Regions from separate parts of the Streptomyces lothianensis genome, predicted to be linked through region 2. Evidence: riboswitches for the same ligand, from Rfam matches in the RefSeq annotation. Region 2 holds a riboswitch; each other region holds the start of a gene.
What was found. Region 2 has a riboswitch for cyclic di-AMP ahead of ACLF6P_RS26070 (M23 family metallopeptidase). Riboswitches for the same ligand answer to the same signal wherever they lie in the genome.

Region 1 (5,521 bases), on a different contig from region 2:
GGCGGCGACGTCGAGCGCGAGCGCGATCTGCTGGCCGGGGATGTAACCGGCCTGCTTGATGGCCTCGACGATCAGGTCGAGGGCCTCGCGGTTGGAGTCCAGGTTCGGGGCGAAGCCGCCCTCGTCCCCGAGGCCGGTGGCCAGGCCCTTGCTCTTCAGAACGGACTTGAGGGTGTGGTAGACCTCGGTGCCCCAGCGCAGCGCCTCGGAGAAGGACTCCGCGCCGATCGGGGCGATCATGAACTCCTGGATGTCCACGTTGGAGTCGGCGTGCGAACCGCCGTTGAGGATGTTCATCATCGGAACGGGCAGCAGGTGCGCGTTCGGGCCGCCCAGGTAGCGGAACAGCGGCAGGTCGCTGGCCTCGGAGGCGGCGTGGGCGACGGCAAGCGAGACACCGAGGATGGCGTTCGCGCCCAGCGAGCCCTTGTTGTCGGTGGCGTCCAGGTCGATCATGGCCTGGTCGATGAGGCGCTGCTCGGTGGCGTCGTAGCCCACGAGCTCCGGGCCGAGCTGCTCGATGACGGCCAGAACGGCCTTCTCGACACCCTTGCCCTGGTAGCGGTTGGCGTCCTTGTCGCGAAGCTCAACAGCCTCGAACGCACCGGTGGAGGCACCGGACGGAACAGCAGCACGACCCGTGCTGCCGTCGTCGAGGCCGACCTCGACCTCGACCGTGGGGTTACCTCGGGAGTCCAGGATTTCCCGGGCTACGACGACGTCGATGGACGGCACGAGCATCTCCTTCTGGGATGTGACGCAAGATGTGACGCGGTGGCGCAGGGGCTTCTTCGGCCTTGCGACAAGAGCCTAACCGCCCCGGAGCCTTCGGCCAGCCGACCGCCCGTCCCCTGGGACGAAAACTGGACCGAAGGCCTGCAATACGGGACAGGCGACCTCGCCCGGGAGAATCGTTACCGGCCAGTAATGGCGAGAGAGACCCGCCCCGGCGCGCACGGGGGAAGCGCGCCGGGGCGGGAGTATGGGGGAATCCGCCGGGGGGAAATCCGCCGGGGCGGGAGTGCGAGGGGGGAATCCGCCGGGGCGGGTCCGGTCAGCTCAGGTGGAGCTGCTGGCCGGGGTAGATCAGGTCGGCGTCGTCGATGATGTCGTCGTTCAGCTCGAACAGCTTCTGCCAGCCGCCCTCGACGTCGTGCGCCTCGGCGATCTTCGAGAGGGTGTCGCCGGTCTTCACCTTGTACTCGCCGTCACCCTTCTCGACCTTCTTGCCGGCCGGGGTCTCGACGGTCTTCTTCGCCTCGGGCTTCGGGGCGGACTCCTGCTCGGGGGCAGCCGAGGCGGCCTCGGTGGCCTCCTGCTGCGGAGCCTGCTGCTGGGCGGGCTGCTCCGCGGCGCCGCCGTTGTACGCGGCGCCGGAGAGGCCCACGCCGCAGCTCGGCCAGGCGCCCTTGCCCTGGCCCGCGAGGACCTTCTCGGCGATGGCTATCTGCTGGCTCTTGGTGGCCTGGTCGGCGGTGGGCGCGTACGCCGTGCCGCCGTAACCGGCCCAGGTGGAGGCCGAGAACTGGAGGCCGCCGTAGTAGCCGTTGCCCGTGTTGATCGACCAGTTGCCGCCCGACTCGCACTGCGCGACCTGGTCCCACTCGGAGGCGGTGGCGGCGGAGGCGGTGCCCGCGGCCATCAGCGGTGCGGCGACAACGGCGCCCGCGGCACCGGCCAGCGTGACGGCGCGGACGGCCTTCTCGCCCTTGGTCAGACGACGGTGCTTGCCGGTGCCTTTGCCCGAAAACAGCATGGAGTTTCCCCTCACCGACGCCTGCGAGGTGAGCTGTCGGGTTCGGGTGCAGTGAGTACCCGGTGCCCGATCAAATCGGACACTTCACCCCAAGCCGGGCCGACGGTCTTTCAACCGCCGCCCGCGGCGCAAACCTTGGGTCCCCCGCTCCTGCCTACGGCGCATGACGCGACGACTGTTCCCGTGCGACCGCCGGCAGGATTCGGCGTGCGGTCACCGGGGCCCACCAGTGGCGAGCGGTCACGACCGTAAACAGGCAAACCCCGGAAAGACAAAGAGAATCGGGGGACGTGAGACCCATCTCTCACTTCCCCCGAAGCTCCTTTATTACGGACATTCACGGCCGAACTGACCCGCGCCCGCACCGCCGTTACGGCATCACTTCCCGCCGAGGCGCAGGCCCTGACCGGGCACGATGAGATTCGGATCATCGCCGATGGCCTTGCGATTGCCCTCGTAAAGGGAAGCCCAGCCACCCTCGACTTGCTGCTCGTCGGCGATCGTTCTGAGAGTGTCGCCGGGGCGCACGATGTACGTGGCGTCCTTGGCGCCCGTGGCGTCCGACCCACCCGAAGCGCCCGCGGTATCCGAGGTGTCCGTTTCGTCGGCGGCGTCGTCGCCACTGTCGCCCGCGTCACGGGTGGAGTCATCGCCGGACGAGGCATGGCGGCCCGAGGAAGTGCGCTCGGCGTCGGCGGAGTCGTCGGCGGCGCGATCGCCGCGGTGGCGACCGCCGGCGGATGCGTCAACGGGGCCGTCGGGGGAAGCGGTCGGGTCCTCGGGGGACTTGCCCGGCTCGGCGCTCTCGCCGGTACCGTCGGTCGCGCCCGCCTCACCGGAATCGCCGGATCCGCCAGCCCCGCCCGATGCGCCGGAATTGGGCAGGTCCTCCGGAATGTCCAGGCCTCCCGAGGCGCCACCGCCAGGGGCGTCGAAGCCCCAGTCGCTCTCGATGCCGTACAGCGGGAAGCCGGGCAGAGACGGCGTGACCGGCACGGACGGCTCGGACGGCTCGGAGGCGCCGGGGAGGTCCTCGGCGCCTGAGGGAGCAGAAGGGTCCAAGGAGCCGACAGAGCCGGAAGGACCGAAGGGATCGAAGGGCGTGGAGGGATCCGAGGGGCCTGAGGGGGCTGAGGGATCAAAGGCATCAGAGTCCGTCGCCCCTTCGCCGCCGGAGCCACCCGGCTCACCCGAGCCCTCCGGCCTCCCCTCGTCGGGCCGGTCGGACCGGTCGGACCGGTCGGACGCGCCCGCGCCGCCCGACGTACCGGACTCACCGGCCCCGGCAGCCGCCCCGGAGTCACCAGAGCCACCGGAACTTGCGCGACCGGCCCCTTCGCCACCGCCACCGGGCACATCCCGGGCCTCAGGACTCTGCGCCCCCAGCCCGAGCCCGGCGATCGGCCCGCACGTGGCCCACGCCTGGTCGCCGCGCGCCGCAAGTGCCTGCTCGGCGACGGCTATCTGCTCGGAGCGGCTGGCCAGGTCAGCGCTCGGCGCGTACGCGAGTCCGCCGAACTCCTCCCAGGTCGCCTGGTCGAACTGCAGCCCGCCGTAATAGCCGTTGCCGAAGTCCGCACTCCACACCCCACCGCTCTCGCACTCGGCGAGCCGGTCCCACTGCGCGCCGTCGGTGGCGCTCGCGCTCGTCGCGGCGAGCAGCGGCAGGGCGAGCGCGGAGCCGGTCACACCGGCTGCGACGACCACGGCGGGGGCCTGGCGGGGGCGACGGTGACGACCGTTCCCGGAAAGCATCTGAACGCCTTTCGCGTGACTGCACTGCTTCGACCGCACTGCTGCGACAGCCGAGTTGAGCCGTACTGCTGTGACAGCTGAGCTAAGCCGTGAACGTAGCCGCAATCGAACGTCAGTCACAAGTCGATGCAGCACAGATCACGCGAACATCACAATTCTGATGTCGCGTCACACGCGAGAGGGTGACTGCACGTTGGAACTGCGGCCGCCTTCCGGCGTGAACTCGACGGGCAGAGCGCGCAATCCACGCATGATGAGCCCCCCACGCCACCGCAGATCGCCCTCATCCCCCGCAAGCCGGAGATCCGGCAGTCGCGTGAGGAGCGTGGCGATGGCCGCCTGCCCCTCCAGGCGGGCCAGCGGTGCGCCGAGGCAGTAGTGGATCCCGTGTCCGTAGCCGAGGTGCTGGTTGTCGCGGCGGGCGAGGTCGAGGGTGTCGGGTTCCGTGAAGCGCGCCGGATCGCGGTCGGCCGCGGCGAGGACGACGAGGACCGGATCGCCGGCCGCGATCTCCTGGCCGCCGATGGTGAGCGGCTCGGTGGCGAACCGCCAGGTGGCGAGCTCCACGGGCCCGTCGTAGCGCAGCAGCTCCTCGATGCCGGTCTCCAGGAGGCCACGCTCTCCGGCGGCCAGCGAGGCGTGCAGGCGGGCGCGTTGCTCAGGATGACGGAGAAGTTGGAATGTCCCGTTACCGACCAAATTGACCGTAGTTTCGAAACCTGCAAAAAGGAGGATGAACGCCATCGCTGCGGCCTCGTTCTCCGTGAGGTGCTCGCCATGGTCGCTCGCCCGGATCAGACCCGAGAGCAGATCCTCGTCCGGAGCCGGATGTTCGGGCAGTTCGGCACGCTTGCGGTGGATCAGGTCGGCGAGATAGCCGCGCATCTTCTTGACCGAGCGGGCCACCCCGCCGCGCGGCCCGCCGCCGTGGCGGATCATCATGCCCGCCCAGTCGCGGAAGTCGTCCTGGTCCTCGGCCGGAACACCGAGCAGATCGCAGATCGCGTAGATGGGGAGCGGGAAGGCGAAATCGTGGATCAGATCCGCGCTGCCCTGCTGCGCGAAGCCGTCGATCAGCTGATCCGTCAGCTCCTGCACACGCGGCGCGAACGCGGCGATCCTGCGCGGAGTGAACGCCTTCGAGACCAGACGGCGCAGCCGGGTGTGGTCCGGCGGGTCGATGTTGAGCAGATGGGTCATCAGCTCGGCCTTGCGTTCACCCGGGATGCCCGTCTTGCCCTTGGCGTGCGAGGGCTCGTCGTGATGGGCCGGGTTCTTGCTGAGCCGCTGGTCGGCGAGCGCCTGCTTGGCATCGGCGTACCGGGTGACCAGCCAGGCCTCCACCCCGCTGGGCAGAGTCGTGCGGTGCACCGGCGCATGCTCGCGCAGCCACGCGTACGCCGGGTACGGGTCGGTGGCGAACTCCCAGGTGAAGAGCTCGGGGCGCGCCGGGGCGGTGCGGGGACAGGTGGCGGTGTCAGGGTGGGCGTTGCTGGTCACCCTTCGACCGTATCCGGCCCCTGCTCCCCCTTCTCCTCGGCCTCCACGAGCCGGATCGCGTCCCGGTACGCCCGGCCCGCCGCCCGCAGTGCCGCCTCCGGGTCGGCTCCCTCGGATTCTGCCTGGACGGCGAGGGCGAGGAGGTCGTAGCCGAGGCCCCGGCCCTTCGGGAGGGGGACGGTGAGGCCTGCGGTGCGGACGCGGGAGGCGAGTTTCGTGGCGAGGGCCAGGGCGGGCTGGCCGAGGGGGATGCCCTGGGTGAGGGACGTGCGCTGTTTTTCCTCGGCCTTGGTGCGGCGCCAGTGGGCCTTCACTTCTTCGGGGGTCTGTGCGGTGTCCTCGCCGAAGACGTGGGGGTGGCGGTGGATGAGCTTTGTGACGATCGTGCCCGCCACGTCGTCGATGTCGAAGGGCTCGCCGGTGTTCTCGGGGTCTTCGGCGGCGATGCGGGCGTGGAAGACGACCTGGAGGAGTACGTCGCCGAGTTCCTCGCGCAGTTCGGCGCGGTCG
Region 2 (5,521 bases):
TCTGCGCCGGGCGGACCTGATCGGCGCGGATCTGCGCGATGCCGATCTGACCGGAGCGGACCTGCGGGAGACCGTCTACCTCACGCAGCCCCAGTTGGACGCGGCCAAGGGCGACGGCACGACCCGGGTGCCGGACGGACTGCGCCACCCGACGCATTGGACCTCACAGCCGTCGCGCGTCAAGCGGAACGGGAGAAGTTCACGCCATTGAGCGACAGTGCTCAGGCATGTGCTCCCGGTCGTATGCACGGGCCCTAGATTCATCGACTGCCATCACCCGACACCCAGGGGTGTCCGCGGCGGTGGCAGTCGATGAGCTGGGGTGATGGTGTTTCCCTACGTCCACGGGCCGACGCCCGTGATGCGCCGCGACGGCACCCGGCTCACCGTGGAGCTGCACGGCGAGCTGGACATCGCCGGGGCGCAGGACATCGAGGAGCCGCTGAGCGGGCAGCTGTGCCTGCCGACGGCCGAACTCGTCCTGGACCTGCGCCTGCTGACGTTCCTCGACTGCGGCGGCATCGCCCTCTTCGACCGGCTGCGCCGCCGGCTCGGCCGCGAGGGCGCCACGATCGTGCTGGTCTGCACCGATCCGTCCGTGCTGCGCGTCCTCGACTGCCTGCGCGTACCGGACTCCGTCCCCGTCCTGCCCACACCGCCGGCGCCACCGGCACCTCCGGCACCTCCGCACCCGCGCCTCCGCACCCGCGGCGGCGATGACCGCGGGGCGCGGGACGCTTCCTAGAGCGGCATGAGGTTGGGGCGCTTGGCCTCGACGTGATCACCCGAGGACTCACCGCGCAGCCGCCGCCCGATCCACGGCACCAGGTACTCGCGCGCCCACTGGATGTCGTCTCGGCGCACCTCCAGCGTGGTGCGCGGCGGCATCTCGGGCCAGGGCTGGTCCGGGTCGGCCGGGACGGCGAGACCGAGCACCTGGGCGGCGCGCAGCGCGACGCGGGTGTGCCCCTCGGGCGAGAGGTGCAGCCGGTCGTCGTCCCAGGCGCGCCGGTCCTGCACCGAGCGCAGCGACCACAGGTCGAGGACCGGGCAGTCGTGGCGGTCGGCGATGGCCCGCACGTGCGCGGTGTACGTGGCGATCTTGCCGCGCAGATGCTTGAGGACCGGAACGTCACGGGTGTCGAAGCCGGTGGTCACCACCACCGTGCCGACTGCGGAGGTGAGCTCGGCGACCGCCCGCTCGAAGCGCTCGGCCACATCGTCGGGGTCGGTGCCGGGGCGGATGATGTCATTGCCGCCCGCGCAGAAGGAGACCAGCTCGGGGGACAGCTCCTTCGCCCGCGGCACCTGCTCCTCGACGATCTGGTCCAGGAGCTTTCCGCGCACGGCGAGGTTGGCGTAGCGGAAGCTGTGCTCGGGATGACGGTCGGCGAGCAGGACGGCGAGCCGGTCCGCCCAGCCGACGAAGGTTCCGTCGGGTCCGGGGTCGCCGACACCTTCGGTGAAGCTGTCACCGAGTGCCGCGTAGGAGGCGAAAGCCGCCGGTGTCACGGCGGCGCGGTCTGCGGAGGTCGTCGAGTCATCTGCCACGTCGGCATATTTTTCACCCCGAGACGTGACTTACGCCACCGTAACCACCCTTGACAACGGGTGACATAGACCACCGAGAAGGCGCGCCGGATGCGGAATACGCCCCAGGGGCCGCGGGACGTCGACGCCCGGTGTCCGGGCCGCGAAGGACACCGGACACCGGGCGTGCGGACGGCACGGGTGCCTCAGAGCGAGACGCCGTGGGAGCGCAGGTACGCCACCGGGTCCACGTCAGAGCCGTAGCCCGGGCCGGTGCGGACCTCGAAGTGCAGGTGCGGTCCGGTGGAGTTGCCGGTCGAGCCGACCAGGCCGATCCGGGTGCCGCCGGAGACGGTCTGGCCGGTGGAGACCGAGAGCTGCGACATGTGGGCGTACTGCGAGTAGTGGCCGTCGGCGTGCCGGATGACGACCTCGTTGCCGTACGCGCCGCTCCACCCTGCGGAGACGACGGTGCCCGCGCCGACGGCCCGGACAGGCGTGCCCGCGGCGGCCGCGAAGTCGGTGCCTGTGTGGTACCCGCTGGACCACATGGATCCGGCGGTGCGGTACTGCGTGGAGACGCCGGCGGCGACCGGGCGGGTGAAGCCGGAGGCGGTGGCGGCCTGCTCGGCGCGGGGTGCCTCCGCGGCCGCCTCGGCCGGGGCGGCCGCGGAGGCGGTGTCGGCCGCCGCCTCGGAGGAGGACTTCGCGGATGCGCCGGAGTCCGAGGAGCCGGAAGAGTCCGAGGAGCCGGAATCCGAGGAGCCGGAGTCCGAGGAGCCGGAGCGGGAGGCGCCCGAGCCCGACTCGGCGGCCGCACCCGAGGCCTTCCCTGCGGCCGCCGAGTCGGCATAGGCCTGCACCACGGCGCCGACCTTGAGCTTGAGGCCCGGGTGGATCAGGCCCGGGTCGGCGCCGACGGCCTTCTTGTTGGCGGCGTACAGCGGCTTCCAGCCGCCGTCGATGTCCTGCTCGGCGGCTATCGCGGAGAGCGAGTCACCTGCGACGACGGTGTACGTCTTGTCCGCGGACCCGGCGGACCCGGCGGCCTCGGCCGGGGCGGTCGAGGCGGCCCGGGCCTCGGCGGCCTGCGTCAGGGCAGCCTGCGCCAGGGCGGTCGGCGCGCTCTTCACCTGGACCGGGGCGATGCTCGCGGCCTGCGGCGCGGCGGTCTGCGGCGTGGCGGCGCTCGCACCCGTGGCGCCGAACAGCGGCAGCGCGAGGGCAGCGCCCCCGGTACCGGCGACGGCGAACGAGCGCGTCAGGCGGGTGGACTTGGGACGGCGATGCTTACCCTTCGCGGGCATGACGGATTCCTCTCCGGCGCCTGCGAGGTGAGCTGTCGGGTTCGGGCTGGAGATGCCCGGCCGCCCGAGGGCGACTTCACCCCAAGCCGCTCCGGTCGGGACCGGCGTCGGCGTCTTGCCAATGGGTCCCCCGCTCCTGCCGTACAAGGGTGTGCGGGTGAATTCCGGTGGCGGCAGGATTGGGCGTCCACCGGCTGTCGGTGACCGTAGGGGAGCGCGGGGCGGGAAACAAACACCTCAATTCCCGCGGGCCACACAGGACCTGACCCCTTTCGGGAAATGCCATGACGCTCCGTGGATGAACGATCTTCGATTTCCATACAGCTGCAGGAATTCACGGAAGAAGATCGCCACACACCGTCACGAATATGATCCCGCTCACGCCACACGACTCACCAGCCCTTAATTCAGGGCCAGTTACTCCTTAGGTGGCGAATCGGGCATTAAGGGAACCGGGGGCGTAGTCGATGTAACCGGCAGAGCCGCGACGATTCGCTTCCAGAATCGGCTGTTTCCGGCACAAAGCGGCGCCGGTGATCTCGCCCTCATCGGCTCCACAGCCGCCTGCCCCGGACCCCATGTCGTATCGTCGTTGGCATGTGCACCCAGTGCGCAGCACGCCGGCGGTCGGCGCCGGCGAACACTGTGGGAGGAGCCCCCGTGACACAGCACATCCCGTCGACAGAGCCGGAACTCGCCGGGGTGCGCAATTTCCGGGACGTGGGCGGCCTGCCGACGGTGGACGGCCGGCGCGTACGGCAGGGAGTGCTGTTCCGCAGCGGTCATCTGGCCCACGCCACCGCGACGGACACCGAGTTCCTCGCCTCGCTCGGGCTGCACACGATCTTCGACTTCCGTAACGCGGCGGACCAGCAGCAGGAGGGCCCGGATGTGGAGCTTCCCGGGGTGCGCAATCTGAACCTCCCGCTCACCGACCCGGCCGACGGCGCGGAGTTCTGGCAGATGGTGCGCGACGGCAGGGTCGAGGAGCTGCGCAAGATCCTCGGCGGGGGCAGGGCCGCGGCCCGGATGGCCACCACGTACCGCATGATCGTCCGGGACCGCACCCTCGATCACACCCGCGTGCTCGCGGAGCTGGCCGAGGACAGCGTCCCCGCGCTGATGCACTGCGCGGCCGGCAAGGACCGCGCCGGCCTGTCGGTGGCGGTGACGCTGCTCGCGGTCAGGGTCGAGCGGGAGGCGGTCGTCGCCGACTACCTGGAGTCCAACGCCAAGCACCGCCGCTACAAGGTGCACCGCTCCAGCGACGCCCCCGATGCCCGATCGGCCGAGGTGACAGAGCTGCTCAGCCCGCTGTTCGAGGCGCGCGCCGAGTATCTGGAGGCCGGTTTCGACGAGATGGAGCAGAACTGGGGCTCCGTCGAGCGGTACCTGGAGAAGGGGCTGGGCGTCACGCCGGAGATCCGCGAGAGGCTGCGGGCCAAGCTCCTGGACTGACCTGCCGGGTCACTGGCAGTGGACTGCCGGGTCACTGGCCGCGGACTGCGGGTCACTGGCCGCGCGCGCCGACCTCGAACAGCAGATATAGAAAGAACGCGAAGAAGTGCCCGACGACCAGGTAGACGAACAGTCTGATCGCCAGGCCGCGCGGGAACCTGTCCTCCATGGAACGGCGCCCCTTCGCACCGTCCTGCGGTCCGCTGCTCATCGGCTGCCTCCGGCCGTACGGGGGTGAGTGGCGCCGCCGCCGAGGCACAGCGCCTCCACCGAGCTCTGCAACAGCGTGTGGACGAAGAGGAGTTGGGCGCCTGCCTGCTCGGCCGCCGCGATACGGTGCGGCGTGGCCGAGTCGAAGTGGGCGCTGTCGCCGGGCTCCAGGGTGTACGCGCTGTCGGCGAGGTGCAGCCGCAGCCGTCCGTCGAGCACATACAGCCATTCCTCGCCGGGATGGACACGCACGATGTCGCCCTGCGCCCCGTACGGCACCTGGACGCGCAGCGCCTGCATACCGCGCCCGGGGGCTCCGGCCTGGCGGTAGGTCCAGCCACCGGCCAGGTTCGGTTCGGCTTCGGAGGCCCGGATCACCGACTGGCGTCCGGCGGGGGTCTCGCCGAGCAGTTCGCTGACCGTCGTACCGTAGACACGTGCCAGCGTGAGCAGCACCGGCAGCGAAGGCTGGCGCCGGCCGGTCTCGAGCCGGGACAGGTGTGCGGGCGACAGGCCCGCCGAGGCGGCGGCCGCTTCGAGGGTGAGCGCCGCACTGCGGCGCAGCGCCCTCAGCTGTGGTGCGACACCGAGCAGCGGTTCGCTCTGCTCCGGTGCCGCGGGGTCGGCAGGACTCATGCCCTCGATTCAGCCAGAGCTTTGCCTGTCCGGCAAATTTCTTGCCTCAGAGGCAAGGCGCGGCGGCTCCGCGATTCACCGCGGCCCGCCTCCCCGGTTCGCCACCGCCTGCTTCACCAGTGTCTTCCCGAAGTCCCACATGAGCGTCCCGCCGCTGTGCGCATCGTCCATCACCGCGGTGAACGCCTCGACGAACCGGTTCACCTCCCGCTCCCCCACGACCAGCGGCGGAATCAGTTTGATGACCTCCAGGTGGTCACCGGAGACCTGGGTCAGGATCCGGTGCTTCTGCAGCAGCGGCACCACCACCATCTGCGCGAAGAGTCCCTTGCGGGCGACCTGCAGCGCACTCCAGCGGCTGCGCAGCCGCAGCGAGCCGG
Region 3 (5,521 bases), on a different contig from region 2:
GGCCGGCTCGCACTTCGACCGCAGGATCCGCAGCTTCCAGCCCCGCCGCAGCCGCGTCACCACCAGCCAGGGCGAGGCCCTGCGTCGGCTGTGGCCGAAGTGGGGCATCGAGATCGACGGCAGGCAGCGCCTCGATCTGAACGAGATGTTCGGGGGCCGCCCGGCCGTCCTGGAGATCGGTTTCGGCATGGGCGAGGCCACCGCCCAGATGGCCGCGGACGACCCGGACACCGGCATCCTCGCCGTGGACGTCCACACCCCCGGCCAGGGCAACCTCCTCGGTCTCGCGGAGGCAGGCGGACTCGACAACGTCCGCGTGGCCAACGGCGACGCGGTCATCCTGCTCACCGAGATGCTCCGCCCCGATTCCCTCGACGGCCTGCGCGTGTACTTCCCGGACCCGTGGCCGAAGAAGCGCCACCACAAGCGCCGCATCATCCAGCCGGAGTTCCTCACCCTCGCCGCCTCCCGCCTGAGGCCGGGCGCCTTCATCCACTGCGCCACGGACTGGGTGGACTACGCGGAGCAGATGCTGGAGGTCCTCGAAGCCCACCCGGACTTCACGAACTCGCAGCCCGACGGCGGCTACACCCCACGCCCCGCATTCCGCCCGCTGACCCGCTTCGAGGGCAAGGGCCTCGACAAGGACCATGTGGTCCACGACCTGATCTTCCTGCGGAGATAGCTCCCGCAGGAGGCGGCGCTCCACGGAAGGCCGCTTCGCGGACAGCGGCTCCACGGAACGCGGCTCCGCGGACGGCGGCTCCACGGAAAACGGCTCCACGGAAAAGAATCCGTCGCGTCCGCCCCTGCACGATCGTTAGGGTCAGGGGGTGAACGCTCCGCCTCAGCCTCCGCACGCACCGCCCAACCCGACGGCAGGTCTCATCGGGCCCGCGCACTGGTGGCAGCGCCGCGCTGTGAAGGCGGGCGCGCTGATCACCCTGCTCGCCCTGTCCGGCCTGGTGATCCTCGAACTGGTCCGCAAGGAGACCGGCACCGAGGGCTTCCTCGTCGGCCTGGGCCTCGCGGTGTTCCCCGTACCGCTCCTGATAGCCGCCTTCCGCTGGCTGGGCCGGGTCGAACCGGCCCCCTGGCGGAACCTCCTCTTCGCCTTCGCCTGGGGTGCCTGCGCCTCGGCCCTGATAGCGATCATCGCGAACTCCTTCGCGACCCACTGGATAGCCACCCGTACCGCCGACCCGTCGAGCGCCGACACCCTCGGCGCCACCGTGGTCGCCCCGGTCGTCGAGGAGACGGTCAAGGCGGCGGCGATCCTGCTGCTCTTCCTGTTCCGCAGGCGCGATTTCAAGGGGCTCGTCGACGGCGTGGTGGTCGCCGGCATCACCGCCACCGGCTTCGCCTTCACCGAGAACATCCTCTATCTCGGCAACGCCTACGGCACCGACGAGACCTACGGCACCACCGGTATCGGCTTCGCCTCCGTCACCACGGCGACCTTCTTCGTCCGCATCGTGATGTCGCCCTTCGCCCACCCGCTGTTCACGGTCCTGACCGGCATCGGTTTCGGCTTCGCCGCCCTCGCCGCCGACCGCCAGCGCGTACGCCGTGTCCTGTTCCCGCTCGGCGGGCTGCTGCTCGCGATGGGCATGCACGCCGCCTGGAACGGTTCCGCCGTCTTCGGCGGCCTCGGCTTCTTCGCCGTCTACCTCGGCTTCATGGTTCCCGCGTTCGGCCTGCTGACCTGGCTGACGATCCACAGCCGCCAGCGCGAGCTGCGCACCGTACGCGAGGAGCTGCCCGCCTACGTCGCGGCCGGCTGGCTCACCGTCCCCGAGCCGTACGTACTCGGCACGCTGCGCGCCCGCCGCCAGGCGCGCAGGTTCCCGAAGCAGAGCTACGGCAAGGCCGGCGGGCCGGAGGCGGCGCGTGCGGTCCGCGAGTACATCTCGCTCGCCACCGCCCTGGCCTTCCTGCGGCACCGGGGCCGAAGCGGCCGTGCGGGCGCCGATTTCGTCGCACGGGAGGCGGAGCTGCTGCAGGCGCTCTGGTACCGGCGTGAGGTGGCGCGCCCGGCCCTCGACCACGCGGCCCGCGTCACGGCACCGGCTTTCCCGCAGCCGCCCACGCCCTGGGCCAACCCGTACGGCCCGGTCCTCGCCCCGGCCCCGTACCTGCCGCCGATGCGTCCCATGCCGTACGCACCGGGCATGCAGCCCCCGCCGCACACCTCGGCCATTCCGTACCCGCCGCGCATCCCGGTCCAGCCGGGGCCCGGCGGGCCGACGGCCCCGGGCGGCTCGCACGCCCCGGGACCGTACGCGCCGAACCCGCAGACCCCGCACCCGCAGGCCCCGAGCCCGCATGCCCCGCCGCCGTACGCGCCACCCGCGGGCTACCGGGGCCTGCACACGTAACCGAGAGCACTCCCACACCCGCCCATGCACATGCCCATACACATGCACCTGCACATGCCAAAACCGGCAGCCCTGACGTCGGGGGGTTGCCGTCAGGACTGCCGGGGTTCGGGAGTGATCAGAGCGTGCGCGCTGCGGGCCTGATCAGGGGTTGAGGCCCTTGCTCTGCAGCCAGGCCATCGGGTCGATGAGCGAGCCGCCCGCGGTCTCGACCTCGAAGTGCAGGTGCGGACCGGTGGAGTTGCCGGTGGAGCCCACGCGGCCGATGACATCGCCGGTCGTGACCTTCTGGCCGACGCTGACACCGATGGACGACTGGTGGTTGTACGCCAGCTCCGTACCGTCCTCGAGCTCGACGACGGTGCGGTAGCCGTACGAGCCGGACCAGCCGGCCTCCTTGACGGTGCCCGTGTGCACGGACTTGATCGGGGTGCCGCTCGGGGCGGCGAAGTCCAGGCCCGTGTGCGAGCCGGAGGCCCACATCGAGCCGGCCTGCCCGAAGGTCGAGGTGATCGTGTACGAGGAGGTGGGGAGCGAGTAGCTCGCGGCGAGCTTGGCGAGGCGCTCCGCCTCGGCCTTGCGCCTGGCCTCCTCCTCCGCCTTGCGCTTGACCTCCGCCGCTTCCTTCTCGGCGGCTTCCTTCTGCTCGGCCGCTTCCTTCGCGGCCTTCTCTGCCGCTGCCTGCTCTGCGGCGGCCTGCTCGGCGGCCTCCGCCTCGTTCTCCTGGTTCTGTGCCTGCTCCAGGATGCGGGCGCGCAGGGCCTCACCGGCGTCGGTGGCGGCCTCGTCCTGCGAGCCGGAGCCGTCGACGGCCAGGGGCTGAGTGGCCCCGGCGGCCTGGGCGACGGTGGCCTGCTCGGGGGCCTCGGATGCGGCGTCGTCGGCTATCAGGTCGCCGACGACGGGGAGCTTCTTGGCCTGCTCACCGAGGTCCGGCATGGAGATCGGTACCGGCGGCCTGTCCTTCGCGCTCGCGATACCGCCCGCGCCCACGGCGGCGATGACGCCGACGCCGAGCACGGTGGAGCTGCGGGCGAGTCCGCCGCGCTGCTTGGCGACGCGGTGCCGGCCGCGTACCGGACGGATGGACTCCTCGGTCGGGTTCCACTCCTCGAAAGGCTGGTCCTCGAACCTGAACTCCTGGGTCCCGTCCGCGAAATACGGGGACTCGGAGGTGCTGCCACGGCCTGCGGGGGTCGCCACGGGGGCGGACTCCTTTCCTTCCTTCTCGCCTACCGGGTTAGCTGACGGGTTCGGAACAGGAAGGTTTCCTACGGGCGTTGACACCTTGCGTACACCCCTGGAAGAGGTGCCGCCTGCCCGATTCACCCCAAGATGGTGGTTCCCCGGCTCCCTTGCGGGATTAAGCGCGTGAGCACGGAGCCATCTCTTGTGACGGCTGGGACGACCGCGCTGCGTTATCGAACGTTAATAGAAGCGGGCCCGGGATTCCAAGCCGTTCCGACAGATCGTTAGCGGCTTTGGCCTGGACTTATCGGGCAACATGGCCCCAAAACGGGCGAGATTCCAGGCAAGTTGAAGGGGCTCACGCCCGCCGATTTTCTGACGTTTCGTCAATTGTTATGCGGAGGGCTCCCCGTTGGTCACCATGGGTGACGCCGAGGAGGGGGGCGTGGGCACCGCGCGAGGAGAGGGACGTGGGCGCCGCGGGCGCCCTGCCGCAGCCCCTACACGTACCCCGGCGCGCATTTCGGACTCCTCACACGGGGCCGGACATGCCGAAGGCCCGGCACGCTTTCACGTACCGGGCCTTCGTTCTCGTAGCGGGGACAGGATTTGAACCTGCGACCTCTGGGTTATGAGCCCAGCGAGCTACCGAGCTGCTCCACCCCGCGTCGGTGAAATCAACTATACGCCATCAGAGCGACACCTCCGACCACACGCACCGCTCTCCGCCCCGCGGGTCTGTCGGGGCCCTGGTCTGCGGATCGGGACTCAGCCGGGGGAACGGCCCAGGAGCCCCGCTCGCCGCCTCCTGAGCCCGCCGCCCGACGGGGCCTCGGACGAGGCACATCCCGCCGGACCGGGAGGCAGATGACGCACGCCCTGACCGTGAGGAGCCGGACCACCCCGAGCAGGGCGTCCGCGGGTACAGGCGCTTCGCCATGCTCGCGGTCAGGACTCAGGAGACCTGTCGTCGGCGGCGAGCGTCGCCCGATTCATCGAGGCGACGTGATGCCCGCAGGGAGTTAGGGCGTTTCGTTTGGATCAGTGGGTGGACCAGAGGAAGATGCCCGCGATGTGGAGTCCGGCCAGGTAGATGGTGGCCGTCTTCTCGTAGCGGGTGGCGATCCCTCGCCATTGTTTCAGGCGGTTGATGCACCGCTCGACGGTGTTGCGCCGCTCGTAGGTCTCTCGGTCGAAGGCCGGTGGCCTGCCGCCGCGGCTGCCCCGACGGAGCCAGTGTCCGCGCTGGTCCGCGGGGACGGGGATCACTGCCCGGACGCCGCGCCTGCGGAGGTGCTCGCGGATCGCGCGGGAGGAGTACGACTTGTCGGCCAGGACCAGGTCTGGCCTGGTGCGGGGCCGTCCTCGCCGACGGGGAACGCGCAGGCGGGCCATGACCTCGGTGAAAGCAGGTGCGTCACCGGCCTGGCCCGCGGTGAGAACGAACGCCAGAGGCCGACAGCGGGCATCGGCGGCGAGGTGGATTTTCGTGGTCAGTCCGCCGCAGGAGCGGCCGATGGCATGGTCGTCGGGTTCGCCGACCGGGGCCCCTTTTTGCGGGCTCCGGCCGCGTGCTGGTGGGCCCGCACGATCGTGGAGTCCACCGACACGGCCCAGTCGAGTTCCTCATCCGCGTCGGCCTGTGCCAGCAGGGCGATGAAGACCCGCTCCCAGGTGCCGTCGACGGCCCACATCCGCAGCCGGTTGTAGACACCCTGCCAATTGCCATACCTCTCCGGCAGGTGGACCCACTGCGTTCCGGTCTGGAACTTGTAGGCGACCGCGTCGATCACCTCACGATGGTCACGCCAACGGCCACCCCGCTTCGGCGTGCGGTCCGGAAGCAACGGCTCGATCCGCGCCCACTGCGCATCGGTCAAGGACATGATCTGACAACGAGGTGCATCGTTCCCGGACGCGGCCCTATTCAGCCTCGTCTGGCATCTGACGCCGTA
Region 4 (5,521 bases), on a different contig from region 2:
CGCCGTAGGAACTGCTCCGGGTCGTCGGCGAGCGCGAGCTGCATGGTGGGGTCGATCGTGCCGGAGCGGTACTGCTCGGTGGCCGCGAGGCCCAGCGCGGTGCGTGCCTTGTTGAGCCTGGCGGTCTTGCGGGCCGCCTCGTCCTGCAGCTTGTCGACCGCCTTGCGGGCCTTGTCGGCCTTCTCGCGCGCCCCGTTGTACTCCTCGGTGGCGATCTCGGCCTCGTGGTAGAGCTTGTCGACCTTCGCCTTCACCTGGGCCGGTGTCAGGCGGGGGTCCGCCTGACCGGAGCCCTCGAAGAGCGTGGTGGACGCGGCGCCGGCCAGTGCCAGCGTCAGGGCGGTGCGGGCGGTGGTGCCGGTGAGCGAACTGAGCGAACTGAGCGAGCGGGGTGCGGACTTGCGGTGCGCGGCCAACCTCAGACACTTCCTTACGCGTCCGGCGGCGGCCCGCACAGGGGGAGCGGGCCGCCGCCGGACCTCTCGGCGGTAGTGGCCGGCAACCGTCCGGATACTGCCCGGGCGGAGGTGGGGAGCCGGTCACCGGGCCACGAAGCTAGACCTCTCCGTTATCGATCGGTGACCCGAAGTGCGGAAATGGCTCCGGGGGTGGGGGTGACGAACGTATTCGACCGGTTCGGTGGCGGCTTGTGTCCGGATGGCGGCGGGAAGTGACCGTATCGAGCGAAGTGCCGCTCCGGCGGTGGGCTCTGTGCCGAGGCCTCGGGCCCGGGCGGGTGCCGCATCCGGGCACCCCTTAGGCTCCGGGCCATGGACGTAGTCATCAACGTGTTCGTCGCGCTGCACATCATCGGCATCGCCTCGCTGCTCGGCGGATTCCTCACGCAGATGAAGGCGATGGGCGCGGGCACCGCCCGGTTCTCGCCGGCGATGCTGCACGGCGCGCTCACCATGCTGGTCACCGGCATCGCCCTGGTCGGGCTCAACCAGGCCGACGGCAACGAGGTGAACAACATCAAGATCGGTGTGAAGCTCGCCGTCCTCATCGTGATCCTCGGCCTCGTCTACGTGAAGCGGGACGAGGAGACGGTCGACAAGCCGATGTTCGCGGCGGTCGGCGCACTGACCACCGTCAACATCTTCCTCGCGACGCTCTGGAGCTGAGGCCTGCCCGGCGGCATGATCCGCCGGGCAGGGCAATACACCTGGGCCGTGGGGGCAGGCCCGCCCCACGGCCCACCGTCGGTCAGTACGGCCGGTCGCCCGCGATCGCCACGCGTTCGGCGACCCTGCGGTGCGGGGCGTAGTCGTCGACGGCGTAGTGCTGGGTGGCGCGGTTGTCCCAGAAGGCGACGTCGCCCGCCTGCCAGCGGAAGCGGACCTGGTACTCGGGTACGTGCGCCTGCCGGACCAGGAAGCCGAGCAGCCGGTCGCTCTCCTCGCGCTCCATCCCCACGATGCGTGTGGTGAAGGACGTGTTGACGAAGAGCAGCTTGCGGCCGGTCTCCGGGTGCGTGCGGACCACCGGGTGGACTACGGGCGGGAACCGGTCCTGGAGCGGGATCAGCTTCTCGGGGCCGTAGAAGCGGGCGAAGCCCGGGATGAAGTCGTGCACGGCCTGCGCCGTCTCGATCCGCGCCTTGACCTCGTCCGGCAGGTTGTCGTACGCGGCGGCCATATCGGCCCACATCGTGTCGCCGCCGTGCGGCGGCACCTCGTGCAGCTGCAGTACGGCGCCGAGTGCGGGCCGCTCGCGGAAGGTGACGTCGGCGTGCCAGACGTTCTCGAAGGTGGGGGTGGCACCGGCGCCCTTGTCGAAGCGGACGACGTCGTCGGCCGAGCCGCGGGCCAGCAGCGGGTTGGTCTCCAGCTCGCCCCAGTGGCGGGCGAAGGCGCGCTGCTGCTCGGAGCTGATCGAGGCGCCGCGGAAGAACAGCACCTTCCATTCGAGCAGCGCCCGGTTCAGCTCCTCGCGCAGGGCGGGGGTGAGCGGGCGGGAGAGGTCGACGCCTCGGATCTCGGCACCGATGACCGGGCCCTGCGGCACGACCTCGAACAGTTCGTACGGACGTGCCTCCCAGCCGTCCGGGACGCGGCGCAGGCTGCGGCGCCCTTCGTACATGCCGGCGGCGGGGACGCGGGCCTCGCGGAGCAGGGAGGGGGTGACGATCGTCATCGTGATGATCCTCGAGCGGTGGGTGAACGGGTCGGGCAGCCCGCACGGATCGGAATTCCGCGCGCGGCCGAGGCATGCGGAGGGGCTGTCCCATGTGGCCGACTGGAAGGGGCTGCCCCCTGAAGCCGACCGGAAGGGGAAGCCCCTGCAGCTAGCGACCCGATCGCTCGCACCCGCGCCGCCACGGGACCAGGAAGGTCTCGGCGGCGGCGGTCAGGTGCTGGATCATGCGTGCCATTGTGGGACCCGGGGCGCTGGACGGTCAATCGCGGCCGCCCGCCGCGCACGAGGGGCGGGCACCGGGCGCACCGGGCGGGCACCGGGCGCACCGGGCGGGCACCGGGCGCACCGGGGCGGAGACCGCGGACCGGATGCTCAGGCCGGACGCACGACGCTGTGGATCGGCATGTAGTAGATCGACTCGACCCGCACGTTGGTGCCCGGCTTCGGCGCGTGGATCATCTCGCCGTTGCCGATGTAGAGGCCCACATGGCTGATGTCGTCGTAGAAGAAGACCAGGTCGCCCGGTTTGGCGTTGTCGACGCTGACGGTCGTGCCCGCGTTCACCTGGTCCCAGGTGGTGCGCGGCAGTGAGATGCCCGCCTCCGCCCAGGCCTGCTGGGTGAGGCCGGAGCAGTCGTACGAATCGGGCCCGGCCGCGCCCCAGACGTACGGCTTGCCGATCTGGGCGCGCGCGAACTCGATGGCCTTGGCGGCCTTCGCGGCGTAGGAGTCGTCGGGGGCGGGGTCGGCGGGCTGCTCGCTCGCCTCCTCTTCCTCCTCCTGTGCGGCTTCCTCCCGGGCGGCCTCCTCGGCGGCCTGACGCCTGGCCTCCTCCTCCGCTGCCTGCTGGCGGGCCAGCTCCTGGGCCTTGCGCTCGGCCTCGGCCTTCCGCTTGCGCTCCAGCTCGGCCAGGCGCTCCTTCTCCTCGGCCGTCAGCTTCGCGAGCAGCTCGCGCGCCTCGCCCAGCTTCTTCTGCACGTCCTTCTTGCTGGTCTTCAGCTCGGACTCGGCCTCGCTGAGCTGCGCCAGGGAGTCGGTGGCCTCGCCCCGCTTCTTGTCGGCCTCGGTCTGCAGCCGCTGGAAGTCCTCGACTGCCTTGTGCTGCTGGCCGGAGAGACGCCCCATGAGCTGGCGGCGCGCGAAGTAGTCGTCGGGATCGTCCGAGAGCAGCAGGACGGCGGTGTCGGAGGTGCCGCCGCTGCGGTACTGCGCGGCGGCGATCTGCCCCAGTTCGCGCCGGGCCTCGTTGACCTTCTCGGTGCGCTTGGCGACCTCGTCCTGGAGATCGTTGAGCTTGCCGCGCTGCTGTTCGGTGCGCTCCTTGGCGAGGTTGTACTTCTGGGTGGCGGTGCCCGCCTCGCGGTACAGGGCGTCGACCTTCTTCTGCACCTCCTCCAGGGAGGGCTTCTCCGGCTCGCTGCGCGGGGCGGCGTTCGCCGTCTGTGCGAGCAGGGCGACGGAGGTGAGGGCGGCCGAGGTGATCCCGACGGCGTGTGACGTACGTATGCGACTGGTCCGCGGCTTGCGGTGCGAGGCCAAGGCCGGCGCTCCTTCCAGTGGGCGCCTACCGGGTTAGCTGTCGGGTTCGGGCGCAGGAAGGTCTGCCCTACGGGACGGTGGGGGCTGTCCCGATTCACCCCAAGGTCTGGTGGGTCCCCGGCTCCGGGTTGCCGTGCTCGGCGCTTCGGACTCGGCGCAGGCCGCCCGTTCCCGGCGTCGATCGCCGGTGGGGGTACGGGCCGCCCGCGCAGCACGCTAGCCAACTCGTGTGGCAGCTGTGAAGGTTGGTGTTCGATATGCCCGATACTTTTTCGTGACTTTCGCGGGGCGGGGTCGTTGGCGGCCTCTTCGGGCCTCTTTCGGACGCTTCCGGCCTCTTCCGGATGCTTCCGGAGGGGCCCGGGAGAGGCTCGCGAGGGGCCTGGGAAGGGCCGGGCGTGTCCGGCGAGGCGTCGCTCTCGTAGAACCCGGACCGGGTTGTCACACCGGGCGCCTAGACTCGGTAGGCGATGAGCAGCCTCTTTGACGACAGTTTTCTGGCGGGCCTCCAGGCCAAGGGCCGGTCCGGGCACGAGCCCGAGGACCACGGCCCCCCGCCGCCTCCCGAGGACGAGGGCCCGGAAGAGATTCCGGCGGACCTGTTCGGCGGGAGGTTCGACGCGCCCGCGCACCCGCCCGCGCACCGGGAGGCGTACTACCGCGACGGCGCCCCGCGCCCGGTCCTGGACAGCGCGGCCCTCCTGGAGGGGCTGAACGAGAACCAGCGCGCCGCCGTCACCCACAGCGACACCCCGCTGCTCATTGTGGCCGGCGCCGGCTCGGGCAAGACCCGCGTCCTGACCCACCGCATCGCGTATCTCCTCGCCGAGCGGAATGTGCACCCGGGTCAGATCCTCGCGATCACCTTCACCAACAAGGCCGCCGGTGAGATGAAGGAGCGCGTCGAGGAGCTGGTCGGCCCGCGGGCGGGCGCGATGTGGGTGATGACCTTCCACAGCGCCTGCGTACGGATCCTGCGCCGCGAATCGAAGAAGCTCGGCTTCACCTCCTCCTTCTCGATCTACGACGCCGCCGACTCGAAGCGCCTCATGGCCCTCGTCTGCCGTGACCTGGAACTCGACCCGAAGCGCTTCCCGCCGAAGTCCTTCACCGCGAAGGTCTCGGGCCTCAAGAACGAGCTCGTCGACGAGGAGGACTTCGCCGCCCGGGCAGCCGACGGCTTCGAGAAGACCCTCGCCCAGGCCTATGCGATGTACCAGGCCCGGCTGCGCGAGGCCAACGCCCTCGACTTCGACGACCTGATCATGACCACGGTCAACCTGCTGCGCGCCTTCCCGGACGTCGCCGAGCACTACCGCCGCCGCTTCCGGCACGTGATGGTCGACGAGTACCAGGACACCAACCACGCCCAGTACGCCCTCGTACGCGAACTCGTCGGCACCGGCGCACACGAGGAGGACGTACCGCCGAGCGAGCACGACCTGCCGCCCGCCGAGCTGTGCGTGGTCGGTGACGCCGACCAGTCCATCTACGCGTTCCGCGGCGCCACCATCCGCAACATCCTCGACTTCGAGGACGACTACCCGGACGCGACCACGATCCTCCTGGAGCAGAACTACCGCTCCACCCAGACCATCCTCTCCGCCGCCAACGCGGTCATCGAGCGCAACGAGTCACGCAGGCCCAAGAACCTGTGGACCAAGGCGGGCTCGGGCGCGCAGATCACCGGCTATGTCGCCGACACCGAGCACGACGAGGCCCAGTTCGTCGCCGACGAGATCGACCGCCTCACCGACGCGGGCGAGGCGAAGACCGGCGACGTCGCGGTCTTCTACCGTACGAACGCACAGTCCCGCGTCTTCGAAGAGATCTTCATCCGCGT

Region 1: it holds a riboswitch for cyclic di-AMP, as region 2 does, so the genes downstream of both, ACLF6P_RS23085 (transglycosylase family protein) here and ACLF6P_RS26070 (M23 family metallopeptidase) in region 2, are expected to answer to the same signal.
Region 3: it holds a riboswitch for cyclic di-AMP, as region 2 does, so the genes downstream of both, ACLF6P_RS00705 (M23 family metallopeptidase) here and ACLF6P_RS26070 (M23 family metallopeptidase) in region 2, are expected to answer to the same signal.
Region 4: it holds a riboswitch for cyclic di-AMP, as region 2 does, so the genes downstream of both, ACLF6P_RS22545 (C40 family peptidase) here and ACLF6P_RS26070 (M23 family metallopeptidase) in region 2, are expected to answer to the same signal.

What each region holds. Positions count from the first base shown of each region.
Region 1 is NZ_JBLMKT010000067.1:25,084-30,604, reverse strand. Features, by position in the region: gene eno (phosphopyruvate hydratase) at 1-741, opposite strand, end outside; gene ACLF6P_RS23085 (transglycosylase family protein) at 1,055-1,756, opposite strand; cyclic di-AMP (ydaO/yuaA leader) riboswitch at 1,760-1,928, opposite strand; gene ACLF6P_RS23080 (transglycosylase family protein) at 2,135-3,463, opposite strand; gene ACLF6P_RS23075 (cytochrome P450 family protein) at 3,680-5,011, opposite strand; gene ACLF6P_RS23070 (nucleoside triphosphate pyrophosphohydrolase) at 5,008-5,521, opposite strand, start outside.
Region 2 is NZ_JBLMKT010000074.1:69,112-74,632, forward strand. Features, by position in the region: gene ACLF6P_RS26055 (pentapeptide repeat-containing protein) at 1-211, shown strand, start outside; gene ACLF6P_RS26060 (STAS domain-containing protein) at 326-745, shown strand; gene ACLF6P_RS26065 (SGNH/GDSL hydrolase family protein) at 742-1,551, opposite strand; gene ACLF6P_RS26070 (M23 family metallopeptidase) at 1,737-2,837, opposite strand; cyclic di-AMP (ydaO/yuaA leader) riboswitch at 2,842-3,003, opposite strand; gene ACLF6P_RS26075 (tyrosine-protein phosphatase) at 3,498-4,295, shown strand; gene ACLF6P_RS26080 (DUF6126 family protein) at 4,348-4,506, opposite strand; gene ACLF6P_RS26085 (helix-turn-helix domain-containing protein) at 4,503-5,141, opposite strand; gene ACLF6P_RS26090 (aspartate aminotransferase family protein) at 5,217-5,521, opposite strand, start outside.
Region 3 is NZ_JBLMKT010000008.1:387-5,907, reverse strand. Features, by position in the region: gene trmB (tRNA (guanosine(46)-N7)-methyltransferase TrmB) at 1-685, shown strand, start outside; gene ACLF6P_RS00710 (PrsW family intramembrane metalloprotease) at 834-2,378, shown strand; gene ACLF6P_RS00705 (M23 family metallopeptidase) at 2,523-3,581, opposite strand; cyclic di-AMP (ydaO/yuaA leader) riboswitch at 3,593-3,758, opposite strand; tRNA gene ACLF6P_RS00700 (tRNA-Met) at 4,161-4,234, opposite strand; one part of gene ACLF6P_RS00695 (IS5 family transposase) at 4,608-5,093, opposite strand; one part of gene ACLF6P_RS00695 (IS5 family transposase) at 5,096-5,452, opposite strand; partial or broken gene ACLF6P_RS00690 (CPCC family cysteine-rich protein) at 5,490-5,521, opposite strand, start outside.
Region 4 is NZ_JBLMKT010000065.1:21,759-27,279, forward strand. Features, by position in the region: gene ACLF6P_RS22530 (C40 family peptidase) at 1-416, opposite strand, end outside; gene ACLF6P_RS22535 (hypothetical protein) at 771-1,124, shown strand; gene ACLF6P_RS22540 (TauD/TfdA dioxygenase family protein) at 1,207-2,136, opposite strand; gene ACLF6P_RS22545 (C40 family peptidase) at 2,512-3,678, opposite strand; cyclic di-AMP (ydaO/yuaA leader) riboswitch at 3,685-3,831, opposite strand; gene pcrA (DNA helicase PcrA) at 4,149-5,521, shown strand, end outside.